DNA from 3 places in the Gemmobacter sp. LW-1 genome. Region 3 is predicted to be linked to each of the others. Evidence: riboswitches for the same ligand, from Rfam matches in the RefSeq annotation. Region 3 holds a riboswitch; each other region holds the start of a gene.
What was found. A riboswitch is a leader RNA that binds a small molecule or an ion and turns the genes downstream of it on or off. The one in region 3 is predicted to bind cobalamin.
Positions count from the first base shown of each region.

Region 1: it holds a riboswitch for cobalamin, as region 3 does, so the genes downstream of both, AO684_RS06270 (DUF1636 family protein) here and AO684_RS01725 (energy-coupling factor ABC transporter permease) in region 3, are expected to answer to the same signal.
Region 2: it holds a riboswitch for cobalamin, as region 3 does, so the genes downstream of both, AO684_RS03275 (TonB-dependent siderophore receptor) here and AO684_RS01725 (energy-coupling factor ABC transporter permease) in region 3, are expected to answer to the same signal.

Region 1 covers NZ_LJSC01000031.1:27,352-32,555, reverse strand. The annotation lists gene modC (molybdenum ABC transporter ATP-binding protein) at 1-339, opposite strand, end outside; gene modB (molybdate ABC transporter permease subunit) at 336-1,034, opposite strand; gene modA (molybdate ABC transporter substrate-binding protein) at 1,053-1,808, opposite strand; gene AO684_RS06275 (hypothetical protein) at 1,869-2,234, opposite strand; cobalamin riboswitch at 2,339-2,554, shown strand; gene AO684_RS06270 (DUF1636 family protein) at 2,587-2,955, shown strand; gene AO684_RS06265 (ABC transporter ATP-binding protein) at 2,952-3,728, shown strand; gene AO684_RS06260 (ABC transporter substrate-binding protein) at 3,747-4,679, shown strand; gene AO684_RS06255 (iron ABC transporter permease) at 4,682-5,204, shown strand, end outside.
Region 2 covers NZ_LJSC01000022.1:40,607-45,810, reverse strand. The annotation lists gene AO684_RS03280 (ABC transporter substrate-binding protein) at 1-454, opposite strand, end outside; gene AO684_RS03275 (TonB-dependent siderophore receptor) at 448-2,334, opposite strand; cobalamin riboswitch at 2,458-2,656, opposite strand; gene AO684_RS03270 (pyridoxal-dependent decarboxylase) at 2,903-4,300, shown strand; gene AO684_RS03265 (hypothetical protein) at 4,297-4,725, opposite strand; gene AO684_RS03260 (helix-turn-helix domain-containing protein) at 4,777-5,204, opposite strand, start outside.
Region 3 covers NZ_LJSC01000011.1:29,718-34,921, forward strand. The annotation lists gene AO684_RS01710 (sarcosine oxidase subunit alpha family protein) at 1-1,685, shown strand, start outside; gene AO684_RS01715 (sarcosine oxidase subunit gamma) at 1,678-2,244, shown strand; gene cobF (precorrin-6A synthase (deacetylating)) at 2,309-3,076, opposite strand; gene AO684_RS01725 (energy-coupling factor ABC transporter permease) at 3,128-3,805, opposite strand; cobalamin riboswitch at 3,841-4,059, opposite strand; gene xseA (exodeoxyribonuclease VII large subunit) at 4,171-5,204, shown strand, end outside.

The DNA.
Region 1 (5,204 bases), on a different contig from region 3:
GGCGAAATTATCCGGTCCCCGGCGGTGCGCGAACCAGCGGCCATATAGCAGGTTCTGCCGCACGGTCAGATGCGGGAACAGCCGGGCGTCCTGAAACACATACCCCACCCTGCGCCGATGTGGCGGCAGGAAGGTGCGGGTTTCGGTATCCAGCAAGACCTCGCCCCCTGCGATGATGCGACCGTGGTCAGGGCGCAAGAGACCCGCAACAGCATTCACCACCGTCGTCTTGCCGGAGCCGGAACGTCCGAACAACACCGTCACACCCGGCGGTGCTTCGAACGCCACATCCAGCGTGAAGTCGCCAAAGCGATGGGACAGGTTCACCGACAGCGTCATGTCCCCGCGATCCTGCGCGCGACGGCCCGGCTGATCCATTCCGACAGCATCAGTGCGGCCATGGCGATGCCCACCGCCACCAGCACCAGACGCGCGGCCTCCTTCTCTCCGCCGGGCACTTGCAGAAAGGCATAGATGGCGGAAGGCAGTGTCTGCGTCTGGCCAGGGATGTTTGACACGAAGGTGATGGTGGCGCCGAATTCGCCCATCGCCTTGGCGAAGGCAAGGATCGTGCCCGCCAGAACGCCGGGCAGGATCAGCGGCAGCGTCACGGTCAGGAACACCCAAGGGCGCGAGGCACCCAGCGTGCCTGCTGCCTGTTCCAGCTTGGGGTCCACCGCCTCCACCGCCAGCCGGATGGCCCGCACCATCAGCGGGAAAGCCATCACGGCGGCGGCCAGCGCCGCGCCGGTCCAGCGGAAGGCCAGCACGATGCCGAACCATTGGTCGAGGATCTGGCCCACCGCGCCCTTGCGCCCGAACGTCAGCAACAGCAGATAGCCCGTCACCACTGGCGGCAGGATCAGCGGCAGGTGGACGATGCCGTTCAGCACCTGTTTGCCGCGAAATTCCCACCGCGCCAGCGCATAGGCGGTCAGAATTCCAAAGGGCAGGCTGGCGGCCACGGCCCAGAGCGAGACGCGCAGTGACAGCGCCACGGCGCGCCATTCGTCGGGGGATAGCCAGTCTGTCATATGCCGCCGGTCGGGCCCTTACTTCAGGATCGCGAAGCCCTGCGCTCTGAAGGCGGCATGCGCCGCCTCGCCCGAAAGTGCCTCGTAAAAGGCTTTGTCCGCCGCATCTGCCGCCCCGGTCAAGAGGGCAGCGGGATAGACGATGGCCGGATAGCTGTCGGCGGGGAAGGTGCCGACCACGGTCACATTGTCATCAGCGGCAGCATCGGTAGCGTAGACGATGCCATAGGGTGCCTCGCCGGTGGACACCAGTGCCAGCGCCGCGCGCACGTTGTCGGATTGCGCGACGGCGGGTTCCACCTTGTCCCACTGACCCAGCGCCGTCAGCGCGGCTTTGCCATATTGCCCGGCAGGCACGGAATCGACCATGGCCATCGCCAGTTTCCCGTCGCCCAGCAACGCGGACAGATCGAAGCCCGCCCCGATCTCAACCGGCGCCGCATCCTTGCCATGCGCGATCAGCACCAGCGTATTGCCCAGCAGATCCTCGCGCGTGCCCTCCACGACCAGCCCGGCGTTCTGCACCTCGTCCATCCAGTTCGGGGCGGCAGACACGAAGATGTCGGCGGGCGCCCCGGCAACGATCTGCTGCGCAAGCTTGCCCGAACCCGCATAGCTGATCACCACCTGATTGCCGGTTTCCGCCTGCCATTGCGCGGCCAGGTCATCCAGCGCATTCTTCATCGACGCGGCGGCGAAGACCACGACCTCCTCGGCGGCGACAGGGCTGGCAGCGAGGGCGAAAGCAAGCGTAAGGGCAAGACGGCGGGACATGAGAGACTCCGATATGTTTCGGGAAACATATCTGGCAGCCGCCTCCCGGTCACGCAAGCGTTATTTTTCTTCAGACATATCCACCTTGGTCGCAGGGGCAAGCAAGGCCTCCAGCGCGGTCACCTCTGCCGCCCCCGCCTGTTCGGCGGCCTCCAATACCGCAAGATAGCGGCGCAGCACCTCTTGCCCGGTCTCTGTCACCTGCGCCCCGCCGCCGCCCGCCCCGCCCCGCGCACTGCTGACCAGCGGTTCACGGAAAGCCGCGTTCATTTCCTCCACCAGCGACCAGGCCCGCTTGTAGCTCATCTGCATCTGCCGCCCGGCTGCGGCGATCGAGCCGGTCTCGCCAATGCGCTGCAACAGCTCGGCCTTGCCGGGGCCAAGCATGGCGGTGTCGAACAGGATGCGCAGCTTCAGCTTGGTCATCGGCGGGCCTTTCCGGGTGTCTCGGCCAATCATCGCCGCCGGCGCGCCGACAGGCAAGGGTGTGCCGCTTGTCGTGCCCGGGCTTGACGGCGGCGCCGAGTCATGCGCTTCTGGCCGCCGATGGTTCCCGGCAAATGCGACGCCGGGTGAAAAGGGAACACGGTGCGGTGTAGCCATCAGGCGCCAATTCCGTGACTGCCCCCGCAACTGTAAGCGGCGAGCGACCCCCAATGCCACTGGACCCCGAACTGCGGGGCCGGGAAGGCGGGGCAAGCTGCGACCCGCGAGTCAGGAGACCTGCCATCGAGAACCGCAACAACCACCGGGCGGGGTGCCCCGGGAAGGAGATCGTATGGACAGATCCCCGCGCAGGCCGATGGCCGCGCTTTCCACCGAAACCGGCGCGCGCCCCGCGCCGCATCAGATGCTTGTCTGCCAGTCCTGCCCGCATGTCGGGCGCGAATGCAGGCCCGGCCTGAACCTGTTGATCCAGCTGCGCGGCGCCCTGGCGCTGGCGGGTGTGGGGGCAGAGTTCGAGCTGTCGGGAACGCTGTGCGTCGAAGGCTGCCAGCGGCCCTGCACCCTGGCCTGGCGGGTCGCCTCGGGCGAGACCTGGCTGTTTGGCGATGTCGAAGATGGCCAGGATATCGACGCGCTGGTGGCCGGAACCGTGCGCCCTGCGGCTGCGGTCATCCGCACGGCGGCGGGGGCGATCCAATGACCCCGGCGCTGGAGTTCCGCTCGGTCTGCTGGGGCCCGAAGGACCGGCCCGACATCCTGACCGATATCAGCTTCGCCGTTCCGCAGGGGCAGATCATGGCGATCTGCGGCGCGAACGGGGCAGGCAAGACCTCGCTTCTGCGGCTGATCTATCGCCACCAGCCGCCCCGGCGCGGCGCGGTATCGGTTACGGGCCGCGACCTGTGGCTGATGTCGGCGCCCGAGGCCGCGCGCATCGTGGCTGCCGTGGTGCAGGAACAACCCACCGATTTCGCGTTGAGCGTGCGGCAGATCGTGGCTTTGGGCCGCTTGCCGCATCGCAAGGGCTGGGGCAGCGGGCTCGCCCTGCCCGGTGAGGCTGACTGCGCCATCATCGACGCCGCCATGGCCCGGCTGGACCTGACAGCCTTCGCAGACCGCAGTTTCGGCACCCTGTCCGGGGGCGAAAGGCAGCGGGTCATGGTTGCCCGTGCCCTTGCGCAAGAGCCGCGCATTCTGGTGCTGGACGAGCCGACCAACCATCTGGACATCCGCCACCAGCTTGATCTGTTGCGGCTGCTGCGCGATCTCGGCCTGACGGTGGTGACCACGCTGCACGATCTGCCGCTGGCGGCGGAATTTGCCGAACGCATGCTGATCCTGCATGGCGGCCGGATGCTGGCGGATGGTCCGCCCGATCAGGTGCTGCACGAGGATCTGCTGCACACCGCCTTTCAGGTGCGGGGCCGGATCGACCACAGCGGCACCGGCCCGCGCCTGTCCTTTCACCTCTGATCCGATCAGGAGTTTCCGATGATCCGTCTCGCCCTTGCGGCGCTGCTGCTGTCTGCCAGTGCGGCTGCTGCCTTCCCTGTCACCGTCAAAAGCTGCGACCGTGATGTGACCTTCGACGCCGCACCCGCGCGCGCAATTTCCAATGATGTGAACCTGACCGAAATGATGCTCGTGCTCGGCCTGCGCGACCACATGGTCGGCTATACCGGCATTTCCGGCTGGAAGACGCTGGACCCCGAAATGCGCGAGGGCGTCGCCGAACTGCCGGAGCTTTCGGCCAAATACCCCAGCAAGGAAGTTCTGGCTGCGGCGGAGGCTGATTTCTTCTTCGCGGGCTGGAATTATGGCATGAAGGTCGGCGGCGAGGTTACGCCCGAAACGCTGGAACCTTTCGGCATCAAGACCTACGAACTGACCGAAAGCTGCATCCATATCGGGCCGAAAGCACGCAGCACGATGCAGGACATGTATCAGGACATGCTGAACCTTGGCCGCATATTCGGCGTCGAGGATCGGGCAGAGTCGCTGGTCGCAGGCTACAAAGCGCGGCTGGCCGAGGCGACGAAGGGCGTGGACCACGACCATCCGCTGCGGGTCTTTGTTTACGATTCGGGCGAAGAGGCGCCGTTCACTGCCGGCAAATACGCCATGCCGACCGCACTGATCGAGGCGGCGGGCGGCGTCAACATCATGGATGATCTGGACAAAAGCTGGGCCGAAGTGGCGTGGGAGCCGGTGGTGGCGCGCAATCCGCAGGTCGTGGTGATCGTGAACTACGGCGATGTGACGGCGGAACAGAAGATCGCCTTCATGAAGGGTAATCCGGCCTTCGCGGATATCGACGCGGTGAAGAATGATCGCTTCGTCGTGCTGGAATATGTCGAGGCGACGCCGGGGCCGCGCAATATCCGCGCGGTCGAAAAGCTGGTCGCCGGGTTCGCGGGCCAGTGACGATGCGGCTCGCCCTGCGTCGCGCCCTGCCGCGCCGGGCGGGCCTTGCCCTTGCCGTGCTGCTGGGGCTGGCGCTTTCGGTCAGCCTTGCGGTTTCGGTTGGATCGGTCGCCATCGCGCCGGGCACCGTCTGGGGGGTATTGCTCGACCGGCTGCTGCCCGGGCTGGTGACGCCCCACTGGGGTGTGGGGCAGGCGAATATCGTCTGGCAGATCCGCCTGCCGCGCGTGCTGCTGGCGGCTCTGGTCGGCGGCGGGCTGGGTCTGGTGGGCGCGGCGCTTCAGGCCGTTACCCGCAACCCGCTGGCCGATCCGCATTTGCTGGGCATTTCCTCGGGCGCCGCATTCGGTGCGATTGCGGCGCTGTTACACACGGGCATGTTCCTTGGCCTGCTGACCGTGCCGCTGATGGCCTTCGGCGGGGCGCTGGCGGCCACGGCGCTGGTGCTGGGCGTTGTGGCGCTGACCGGCGCGGGGGCGGCGGACCGGCTGGTGCTGGCCGGGGTCGCCGTCAGCTTCATCATCA
Region 2 (5,204 bases), on a different contig from region 3:
CGAGACGGGCATCGAATGCCTCCAGCATGGCCTGCGCCGCCGCCTCACGGCCCAGAGCGCGGCCCATCTCGATCATGCCCTGCCGCACCTCCGCGATGGAACTCGCAGGCGGGAAGGTGACCACGCGGATACCCAGCCTTTCCAGCATCGATACCGTGGCACGCGCCGTATAGGCTCCGGCCAGAACCAGATCGGGCTTCATCAGGTAAACCTCCTCGGCCTGACCCTGATTGGCCGGATAGGCCATGGCCGCCTCGACCATGGTGGAGGAGCGCGGGTCCTGCGCCAGATCGGAGACGGAAATCAACTGCCCCGGCGCGGCCAGGAGGATAGCAAGCTGATCGGTACAGAGATTGATCGAGACGACGCGCCGGGGGGCCTCCGGCGCGGCGAACCCCGGCCCGGTGCTTACCGGACCGGCCAGCAGCAAAAGCAGCGCAAGCTGCCTTACCATTTCGCCTCCAGCCCCAGCCATGCGGTGCGACCGGGCGTTGCATAACCCCAGGTTTCCACATTCTTGCGGTCAAAGAGGTTGGTGACGCGCCCGGTCAGCTGCACGCTGTCGGTCAGATCATAGCGCGCGGCGACATTCACGGTGGTCCAGACCGGGGTCTTGCGGGTTGCAAAGGCGCCCCAGTATTCGGTGCTGTAATTCCCCGCCGCATAGCGGATGTCCGCCGTAACCGAACCGCGGCCGCCAAAGGTCTGCCAGGTGCCTGACAGGCCAAGCTCGTGCCGGGGGCGCAGGATCTCGACCGAGCCGTCGGGGTTCTTTGCGTCCAGATAGGTGTAGTTCATCCCCAGAGACAGCGCGTCGGTGGCTTGAAGGCGACCGCTGAGCTCGATCCCCTGACGCGGGCTTTTGCCCGATTGGTTGACATAGGTCGCCCGGCCCGAGCCATCGGGTGCCGCGCCATAGGCATAGGTGATCTCGTCTTCCAGCTTCTCGTTGAAATAGGTGATGTCGATCAGGCCGCGACCGCCCAGAACCTCGGTCTCGATCCCCAGATCGAAGCCGGTGTTGCGTTCGGGTGCCAGACGGGGATTGCCCAGCGTGTAGCTGTCATCGGCATAAAGTTCGTAATAGGACGGGTTGACCGAGGCGCGGCCCGCCGAGGCATGGACGCGCAGCCCGGTATCCGGCACGCGCCACGACAGACCGATGTTCCAGCTGGTGAAATCCTCGAAGGTCTTGTTGTTGTCGCGCCGGATGCCAGCCTGGATGTCCAGCCCGTTGTCAAGAAAGCCGCGATATTCCAGCGCGACCGAGGTCATGCCGCGCTTGTAACCCGGCGCCGCCGAGGATTCATCATCCTCCTTTTCCGCAAGCAGGTTCAGCAGGTGCGACGCATCTTCCACCGCCTGTCCGTCCAGCGCGTAGCTGAGCCGGTATTTCAGCTTCCCGGTCTCACCCCGCGTGGTCGGGCCGCCGTTGAAGCTCTGCCTGAACAGCGTGTTCTGCCATTCCAGCCGATGGGTCATCCGGCCATCCAGCATCGAAAATTCCGCCCACAAAGCGCCGGTCTGTTCATCGCGGTTGCTGTAGGGCGCCGGGTCATCCACGACGTAGCTGTCGGCATCGGTCGCGGCCCAGTTTTCGGAATCATAGTCGTAGCGCTCTTTCGAGCGGCGCAGGGTGAAGCCCAGCGTCAGATCCTCGGTCGCCTGCCAGTCGCCCGACAGGTTCAGGGTGCGGCGGCGGATACCGTCCTTCTCGCCGCCATCGCCGGACTGGTCATAGCCCTTGTCATCACGATCCGAGAGGCTCAGCTTGAGCCCGCCGCGCGCGCTGCGCTGCGACAGGAAGGCCGAGGCGGCAGTGCCGTTGCCGAACTCGATCCGGCCGCCGTAATGCGTGCCCTCATCGCCCTTTTTGGTGATGATGTTGATCACCCCCGTCGAGGCATTGGAGCCGTAAGAAGCCGATTGCGGGCCGCGCAGCACCTCGATCCGGTCGATATCGGCGGCTTCCAGCCCGGTGAAGACATATTCATCGGACCCGGCACTGGCCTCGATCCCGTCGATCAGCACAAGCGTATGGCTGGCCTCGCCGCCCCGGATACGCACCTGCGTATAGGTGCTGCCCGAGCCGGTCACGGAAACCCCGGGCAGCGCGCGCAGGGCATCCTGCACCGTCGCGATGCCGCGATCCGCGATTTCGGCGCCATCCAGCACGGTGACCGACCGGCCATAGGCATTGGCGGCAATGCCGGTCAGGCCGCCGGAAATGATGATCTCATCCATTTCGGTGACCTCCTGCGCCACGGCAGCGCCCGGCACCAGAAGGCAGGTGGTGGCCAGAAGACCAAGATACGACACGCGTTTGGAACCCATGTTCCGTTCTCCCAATCGCGGGCAAATGCCCGACAGACCCGATGTGTCGCGGAAAGGGTTCCGCAGACAGTGCTTGCTGTCACCGCTGCGGTTAAGGCCGCTTCCATGGCGCCCCTCGCGCCCGGAAAGGGTGATCCTCCAAGCAGGTCTCCTGGCTCGCGGGTCGTAGCGTTGCCGGCCTTCCCGGGGCTTTGCCGCCCCAGTGGCATGATCGACGTCGCTCACCGCTGACAGTTGCGGGGGCAGCTACGGCCAGAACGCAGGCGTTCCTCCGTATTCCCTTTTCATCCGGCGGGCCGGAACTTGGTCGTGCGATCTAGGGTCCGGGGGCTGCGCGAGTCAAGGCCGCGCCGCAGCGCGGCGGGCGGATCGCAGTCCGCTGTGGCACCATGCACGCACCCAGCCTGCTTGACGGGACCGGGCCAAGCAGCAAAGCTTTGCCCACCCGGGGGAGGAGCGCAGATGACCACGCCGCAGGATGCGGGCTGAACGATCCGGAAAGCCCGGCCCCACAGGCACAATGCGGTAAGCTCTGCGCCATCCCTGAAGCCACGGCCAAGGAGCCCCGATGAACTGGACTGATTTCGCCCACTGGGGCGCCCGTATCGCCGATTGGGGCGCACACTATCATCAGGGTCTGCGCGAGCGCCCGGTCCGCGCCGGCACCCGTCCCGGCGAAGTGGCCGCCGCCCTGCCCGCCTGCCCGCCGGAAATGCCCGAGGCGATGGAGGCAATCTTCGCCGATTTCGAACAGATCGTGATGCCCGGCATGACACATTGGCAGCACCCGCGCTTCTTCGCCTATTTCCCGGCCAATGCCACGCCGCCCTCGATGCTGGCCGAGTTTCTGGCCAGCACCGTCGCCGCGCAATGCATGCTGTGGCAGACCTCGCCCGCCGCGACCGAGATGGAGACGGTGATGATGGACTGGCTGCGCCAGTCGGTTGGTCTGCCAGAGGGATTCAAGGGGGTCATTCAGGACAGCGCCTCGTCCGCCACGCTCGCCGCTGTGCTGACGATGCGGGAGCGCGCACTGGATTGGGCGGGCAATGAACAGGGCCTGAGCGGCCAGCCGCACCTGCGGGTCTATTGTTCGGGCGAGGTGCATACCTCCATCGACCGGGCGATCTGGATTTCCGGCATCGGGGCCGCGAACCTCGTCCGCATCCCGACGCAAGGCCCGCGGCGCAGCATGGACCCGGCGGCGCTGGATGCCGCCATCCGTGCCGATCTGGCGGCGGGGTTGCACCCCTGCGGGGTGATCGCCTGCACCGGAGGCACCGGAACCGGCGCCTGCGACGACGTTGCGGCGACGCTTGCGGTTGCGAAAGCGCACGGGCTTTACACCCATGTCGATGCAGCCTGGGCAGGCGCCGCGATGATCTGCCCCGAGTTCCGCGAGCTGTGGACCGGCATAGAAGGCGCCGATTCCATCGTGTTCAATCCGCATAAATGGCTGGGCGTGCAATTCGACTGCGCGGCGCATTTCCTGCGCGACCCCGAACCGCTGGTGCGGACGCTGGCGATCCGGCCGGAATACCTCAAGACCCATGGCGCGGACGGGATCGTCAATTATTCGGAATGGTCGATTCCGCTGGGCCGCCGCTTCCGTGCGCTGAAACTCTGGTTCGTGCTGCGGCATTACGGGCTGGAAGGGCTGCGCACCCGCATCCGCAACCATGTGCGCTGGTCGCAGGCGCTTGCAGACCGGCTGCGCGCCGATCCGAGGTTCGAGATCGTGACCGAGCCAGTCCTGTCACTGTTCACCTTCCGGCTGAAAGGCGCGGATGAGGCGGCGCAGCAGGCCTTCATCAACCGGATTAATGATGATGGCCGCATCTACATCACGCAGACGCGGGTGCAGGATGGGCTGGTGATCCGCTTTCAGGTCGGCCAGTTCGACGCGACCGAGGCCGATGTGGCCACGGCCTTCGAGGTGATCACCGCACTGGCCGGGAACGGTTAACTCCGTTCCAGAAGGCCCCGGATCAGAAACATCTCCGCCTCGTGGATGCAGCCCATCTGCTCCCATTCCGCATCGGTCTGGGTGGCCAGCCGCCATGTCAGCAGCGTCACCACGCATTTGTCGGCGCCGATCTTCAGCACGTCACCGGGGATCACCCGCGACATGTTGCGAAACTGCATGGCCTCTTTCGACGGGCCGACGTCGTAATCCACCTGAAACCGTGCCGGATCGGCGTTCAGCCGGACCCAGGTTTCCTTGCCCGAAAAGACCGAGGTGCCTACAAACAGCCCCGGCTCCGCCTCGCGCCGGTTGGCGCTGCCCCAGGCCCACTGGCCCTGCGCTATCCCGTCGGACATGATGGCAAAGGCCACCTCTGCCGGGCGGTTCACCACGATGCTGCTGGTGTGACAATGATGATCCTGCATGGCGCCCCCTCCTGTTCGCGGGGTCAGGCTGCGCAGCACCCGGCCCGCCTGTCAAGCATCGCCAGCCTGCCTGCGCCAGTCGGTCGGGGTCAGGCCGAACAACGCCTTGAACAGCCGCGAGAACTGCGCCTGATCGGAGAAGCCGAAGCGATAGGCAATCTCGGCCATCGACAGATGCCGCGAGGCGCCGATCACATCCCGCGCCGCGATCAGCCGTTCCTCGCGGATGAATTGCGAGACGGTCTTGTTGGTATCGCTGAACAGTTCGTGCAGATAGCGTTTGGAGATGCCGCAGGCATCGGCCACATATTCCGGTGACAGGGCGGTGTTTGACAGGTTCTGCCGGATGACATGCTCTGCCCGCCGCAGATGACCCGCCCGCACGGCGGTGCGCACGCCCGCCTCGCCATCTTCGGTATTGCCCTCCAGCGCCAGCGCCAGCACCTCGACCGTCTGCCGCCCCAGAATGGCCGCCGCCC
Region 3 (5,204 bases):
GGAATGACACCATCGCGGCCTTCGTGCCGGGGCAGGGCGATATTCCGGGGCTGGAGGCGGCAGGCGCCGCCGCAGGCCGCTTCTCGACCCGCGCGGCGCTGGAAACCGGCGCAGCGGCGGCCGAAGGCGCGCTGGCCGATCTGGGCCGCAGCGCCCCCGCCCGTGATTTGCCGACGGCCGAGGACGGCCCCTATGCCATCACGCCGAAATGGTATGTCGGCGGTGGCAAGGGCCGGGCCTGGATCGACCAGCAGAACGACGTGACGCTGAAAGATGTGAAGCTCGCGCATCAGGAAAACTACACCTCGGTCGAGCATCTGAAGCGCTACACCACGCTGGGCATGGCGACCGATCAGGGCAAGACCGGCAATGTGCTGGGCCTTGCGGTGATGGCGAGCCTCACCGGCAAGTCGATCCCGCAGACCGGGACCACGGTCTATCGCCCACCCTATACGCCGGTTGCCATGGGCACGCTGGCGGGCCGCTCTCGCGGGCAGGAGTTCAAGCCCAAGCGTCTGACCCCCAGCCACAAATGGGCCAGCGAACAGGGCGCGGTCTTTGTCGAGGTCGGCCAATGGCTGCGCGCGCAATGGCTGCCGCGTGCAGGCGAAACCCAATGGCGCGAAAGCGTGGACCGCGAGGTTCTGGCGACGCGCAAATCGGTCGGCATCTGCGACGTGACCACGCTCGGCAAGATCGACATTCAGGGCACCGATGCCGGGGCCTTTCTCGACAAGGTCTATGCCAATACCTTCAGCACGCTGGCCGTCGGCAAATGTCGCTATGGGCTGATGCTGCGCGAGGATGGCATCGTCTATGACGACGGCACCACGGCGCGGCTGGGGCAGAATGAATATGTGATGACCACCACCACCGCCAATGCGGTTCTGGTGTTCCGCAATCTCGAATATGCCCGGCAGTGCCTCTATCCCGACATGGATGTGCAGCTGATTTCCACCACCGAGGCCTGGGCGCAGTTCTCGGTCGCCGGGCCGAATGCGCGCAAGCTGCTGCAAAAGCTGGTGGATCAGGACATCTCGGATGCGGAACTGCCCTATATGGGGTGCCGCGAGATCACGGTTTGCGGCGGGCTGCGGGCGCGGATCTTCCGCATCAGCTTCTCCGGGGAACTGGCCTATGAAATCGCGGTGCCGACCCGTTATGGCGATGCGCTGATCCGCGAGCTGGTGGAACAGGGCCGCGAATTCGACGCCGTTGTCTATGGCACCGAGGCGCTCGGTGTCATGCGGGTCGAAAAGGGCCACGTCGCAGGGAACGAGCTGAACGGCCAGTCCACCGCGCTGAACATGGGTCTGGGCAAGATGGTGTCGAAGAAGAAAGACAGCATCGGCATGGTGCTGAGCCAGCGCGAGGGCATGAATGACCCGAACGGCTATCGTCTGGTTGGTGTGAAGCCCGTCGATCCGGCGCAGAAGCTGACCGCTGGCAGCCATTTCCTCGAGAAAGGCGCCGCGCCGGTGATTGCCAATGATCTGGGCTGGCTGACGTCAGTGGTTTATTCGCCGCATCTGGGCTGTTCCATCGCGCTTGGCTACCTGAAGAAGGGCGACGAGCGGCGCGGCCAGCGCCTGCGCGCGGCCAACCTGCTGGCAGGGGCCGAGGTCGAGGTCGAAATCGTGAGCCCGCATTTCTTTGACCCGGAAGGAGAGCGTCTCCGTGGCTGAGCATCGTCTGAAACCCCTCTGCCCGCTGGGGGGCACCAGCCCGGCGCGGGCCGTCTTCGGCCCGGTCACGCTGGCCGAGGTTGTGGATGTGGCGCTGGCATCGGTTTCGGCCCGTCAGGGGCGGTCTGCCGAAGTTGCCGCCGCCGCTGCGGGGGCCGGCATCCCGCTGCCCGGCCCCGGCCGCTTCGAGGCCCGTGCGCCTTTCGCCGCCTTCTGGCTGTCGCCCGAAAGCTGGATGATCGAGGCGCCCTTCGCCACGCATGAGGATAGTCGCGCGGCCCTGCTGCCGGTGTTCGGCGATGCGGCCTCGATCACCGAACAGACCGATGCCTGGGTGCGTATCGACGTGACCGGCGAGGATCTGCCCGCGCTGTTCGAGCGGTTGTGCAATGTCGATCTGGCCACCGCGCCGGATGGCGCCGCGACCCGCGCCATGCTGGAGCATATGGGGGTCTATGTGGTGAAGCGCGGGGCCGCGCAGGTCAGCGTGATCGGGGCGCGATCCTCGGCCGCCGCCCTGTGGCACGCGCTGGACACCGCCGCGCATTCGGTGTTCTGAACGGCTTCGCGGCCCCTCCGGGGGCCGCGCGCAAATCTTTTGTGGAAAAGATTTGCAAATTTCTTCAGGAAGAAATTTGCGCCTGGCCCCGGCGGCGCAGCAGGTAAATATCCATGATCCAGCCATGTGCGGCGCGGGCTTCGGCGCGGGCGGCAATGATGCGTGGGCCAGCGTCAGCCAGCGGGCCGCTGTCGGTGATCTGGATGTGCATACCCGCATAGCCCGCCCACCAGATCTGTATGCCTTCCGGCGGCAGGCTCTGGAAGGAACATTCGCCGTCCAGCATCACCACACAGGTATCGACGCCGGCCGGAAAGCCGGTTTCGCGCAATTGGCGCCCGGTGGTGATGGTGACGGGGCCGTCGATCTCGTTCAGCGGGATGGCCTGGGCGGCGGTCAGCGCCTGGATTGAGGTAATGCCGGGGATGACCTCGATGTCCGGGCGCGGGTTCAGCCGGGTGGCGATGCGCAGGGTGCTGTCGTAAAGCGAGGGGTCACCCCAGACCAGCAGCGCGACGCGCGTCGCGCCGGGGTGGGCCGCGATACTGTCCACCCAGCGGGCGGCGATGGCATCATGCCAGTCTTCGACCCTTTGGCGGTAATCGGCAGTTGCGGCGTCTCGCGTCGGATAGTCGAATTCGGCAATGCGGGTCGCGGGGTTTTCCAGCACCTCGGCGAGGATCTCGCGCCGGAGGTCGGCCAGATCGGCCTTCGCGCTGCCCTTGCGCGGCAAGAGGATCAGATCAGCGCGGTTCAGCGCGCGGATGGCTTGGCGCGTCAGGTGGTCGGGATTGCCGCTGCCAATTCCGACGAGGCTGAGGTGAAGGGTCATGGTCGCTCGGTCAAAGAGGCCGCCGCCCGGCTTTGGGCGGCGGCAGAAAGATCAGGCGGCGGCGTGCAGGCGTTGGGTCACAAGGCCGGAACCCGCAAGGCCCTTGATGGCCTTGGCGGCTGCCAGAACAGCCAGATCCACCAGCGGTTCCACCGCGACGACCAGCATGTAGGCGGCCCCGAAGGTCGAGACCTGCGCCATGGCCTCGGCGCTGAAGCCCATGCCGTAGAAAGCCCAGAAGGCGACCCAGGCGACGATGCCCGCCTGATAGGCGGTCGACAGCGCCAGCGCCTGCCCGTAGCGCAGATCGACATAGGCAGTGCCGGGGGCGATGACGCGCCGCGCCAGTGCCTGAAGGCCGAACAGTGGCACCAGCAGGGTGGTGACGTTCATCCCGTATTGCGGCAGGTCGAAGGGGGCGAAGAACATCCCCTGGATCAGCAGGCCAAGCGCCAGCCCGATGGCCGCCGGAGCGGCGCCGAACAGCAGGAACAGGGTCGATCCAAGGATGAGATGCACCTCGGATACGCCGACGGGCACATGGGGAAGCACCTCGAAGAAGGTGAAGGTGGCGGCGGTGGCCAGCACGCTGCGCGCCAGCAGTGACACTGCACCCTGTTCGCGGATCGCGGCAAAAGCGATTTTCAGCGTGTAAAGCCCGGCGGTGGCGGCGGTGGCGGCACCAAGCATCAGCTTGGCCCCGGAAACGAGGCCCGGTTCGATATGCATGATCTGTCTCCTCTGGCCGTCACACCCGACGGCCGTGGTTTCGGTTCATGCAAGGCCGGTCTCCTGGCTTGCGGGTCGTGGCGCGTCCCGGCCTTCCCGGTGCCGCAGGGACACCAGTGGCGGATGGGGGCGCTCTCCGCTCACAGTCGCGGGGGCGGCCGGGGCTTTGGGCGCCTGACTGGGTTCGCCCTTCCCCGTTCCCGATTGAGTCCGGTGCTTGGCACCTGATGGACACCTTGCCGCCTCGTTCTGTGGCGAAAGGGCGCTTGCGTCAAGCGGGCTTTGCGACGGTCTGGCGCGCTTTGCGACGGGCGGGCGGGGCCGGGGCGGTTGCGGGCCGCGCGGGCTTGGGGCAAAACGGGGGCATGGACCTGTTCGAAGACCCCCAGCCCCAGCAGGGCAACCAGCCCGAATATACCGTGTCGGAGCTTTCCGGCGCAGTGAAACGCATGATTGAAGGCGAATTTGGCCTTGTCCGCGTGCGGGGCGAGATCGGGCGAGTCTCGCGCCCGTCCTCGGGGCATATGTATTTCGACCTGAAGGATGACCGTTCGGTCATTGCCGCCGTCTCCTGGAAGGGGCAGGTGGCACGGATGCAGGTGCGCCCTGAAGAGGGGATGGAGGTCGTGGCCACCGGCCGGATGACCACCTTTCCGGGCCAGTCGAAATACCAGCTGATTGTCGAGGATGTGGCCCCCGCAGGGGCCGGTGCCCTGATGGCCATGCTGGAAAAGCGCCGCGCCGCCTTGCAGGCCGAGGGGCTGTTTGACCCCGCGCGCAAAAAGCCTGTCCCTTATCTGCCCGGCGTGATCGGGGTGGTCACATCGCCCTCGGGTGCGGTGATCCGCGACATCCTGCACCGGCTGCGCGACCGCTTTCCCCGCCATGTCCTGATCTGGCCGGTGGCGGTCCAGGGGGAGAAATGCGCAGCCGAGGTGGCGGCGGCCATTCGTGGCTTCAACGCGATCGAACCCGGCGGCCCGGTGCCGCGGCCCGATCTGCTGATCGTGGCGCGGGGCGGTGGCTCTCTGGAGGATCTGTGGGGATTCAACGAGGAAATCGTGGTGCGGGCGGCGGCGGCCAGCCGCATTCCGCTGATTTCCGCCGTGGGGCACGAAACCGACACCACGCTGATCGACTTCGCGGCTGACCGCCGGGCGCCAACGCCGACCGCCGCCGCAGAGATGGCGGTGCCGGTGCGGCTGGACCTGCTGGCCGCTGTCGATGGCTTCGGGGCGCGTCTCAGCCGGGCGATGGCGCAGGAGGCCGAGCGGCGGCGGGTGCGGCTGTCCGATCTGGGCCGGGCGCTGCCCCGGCTCGACATGCTGCTGGGCGGGCCGGGCCAGCGATTCGACGCGGTGGTGCAACGGCTGGGCGGTGCGCTGGGGCTGATGGTCAC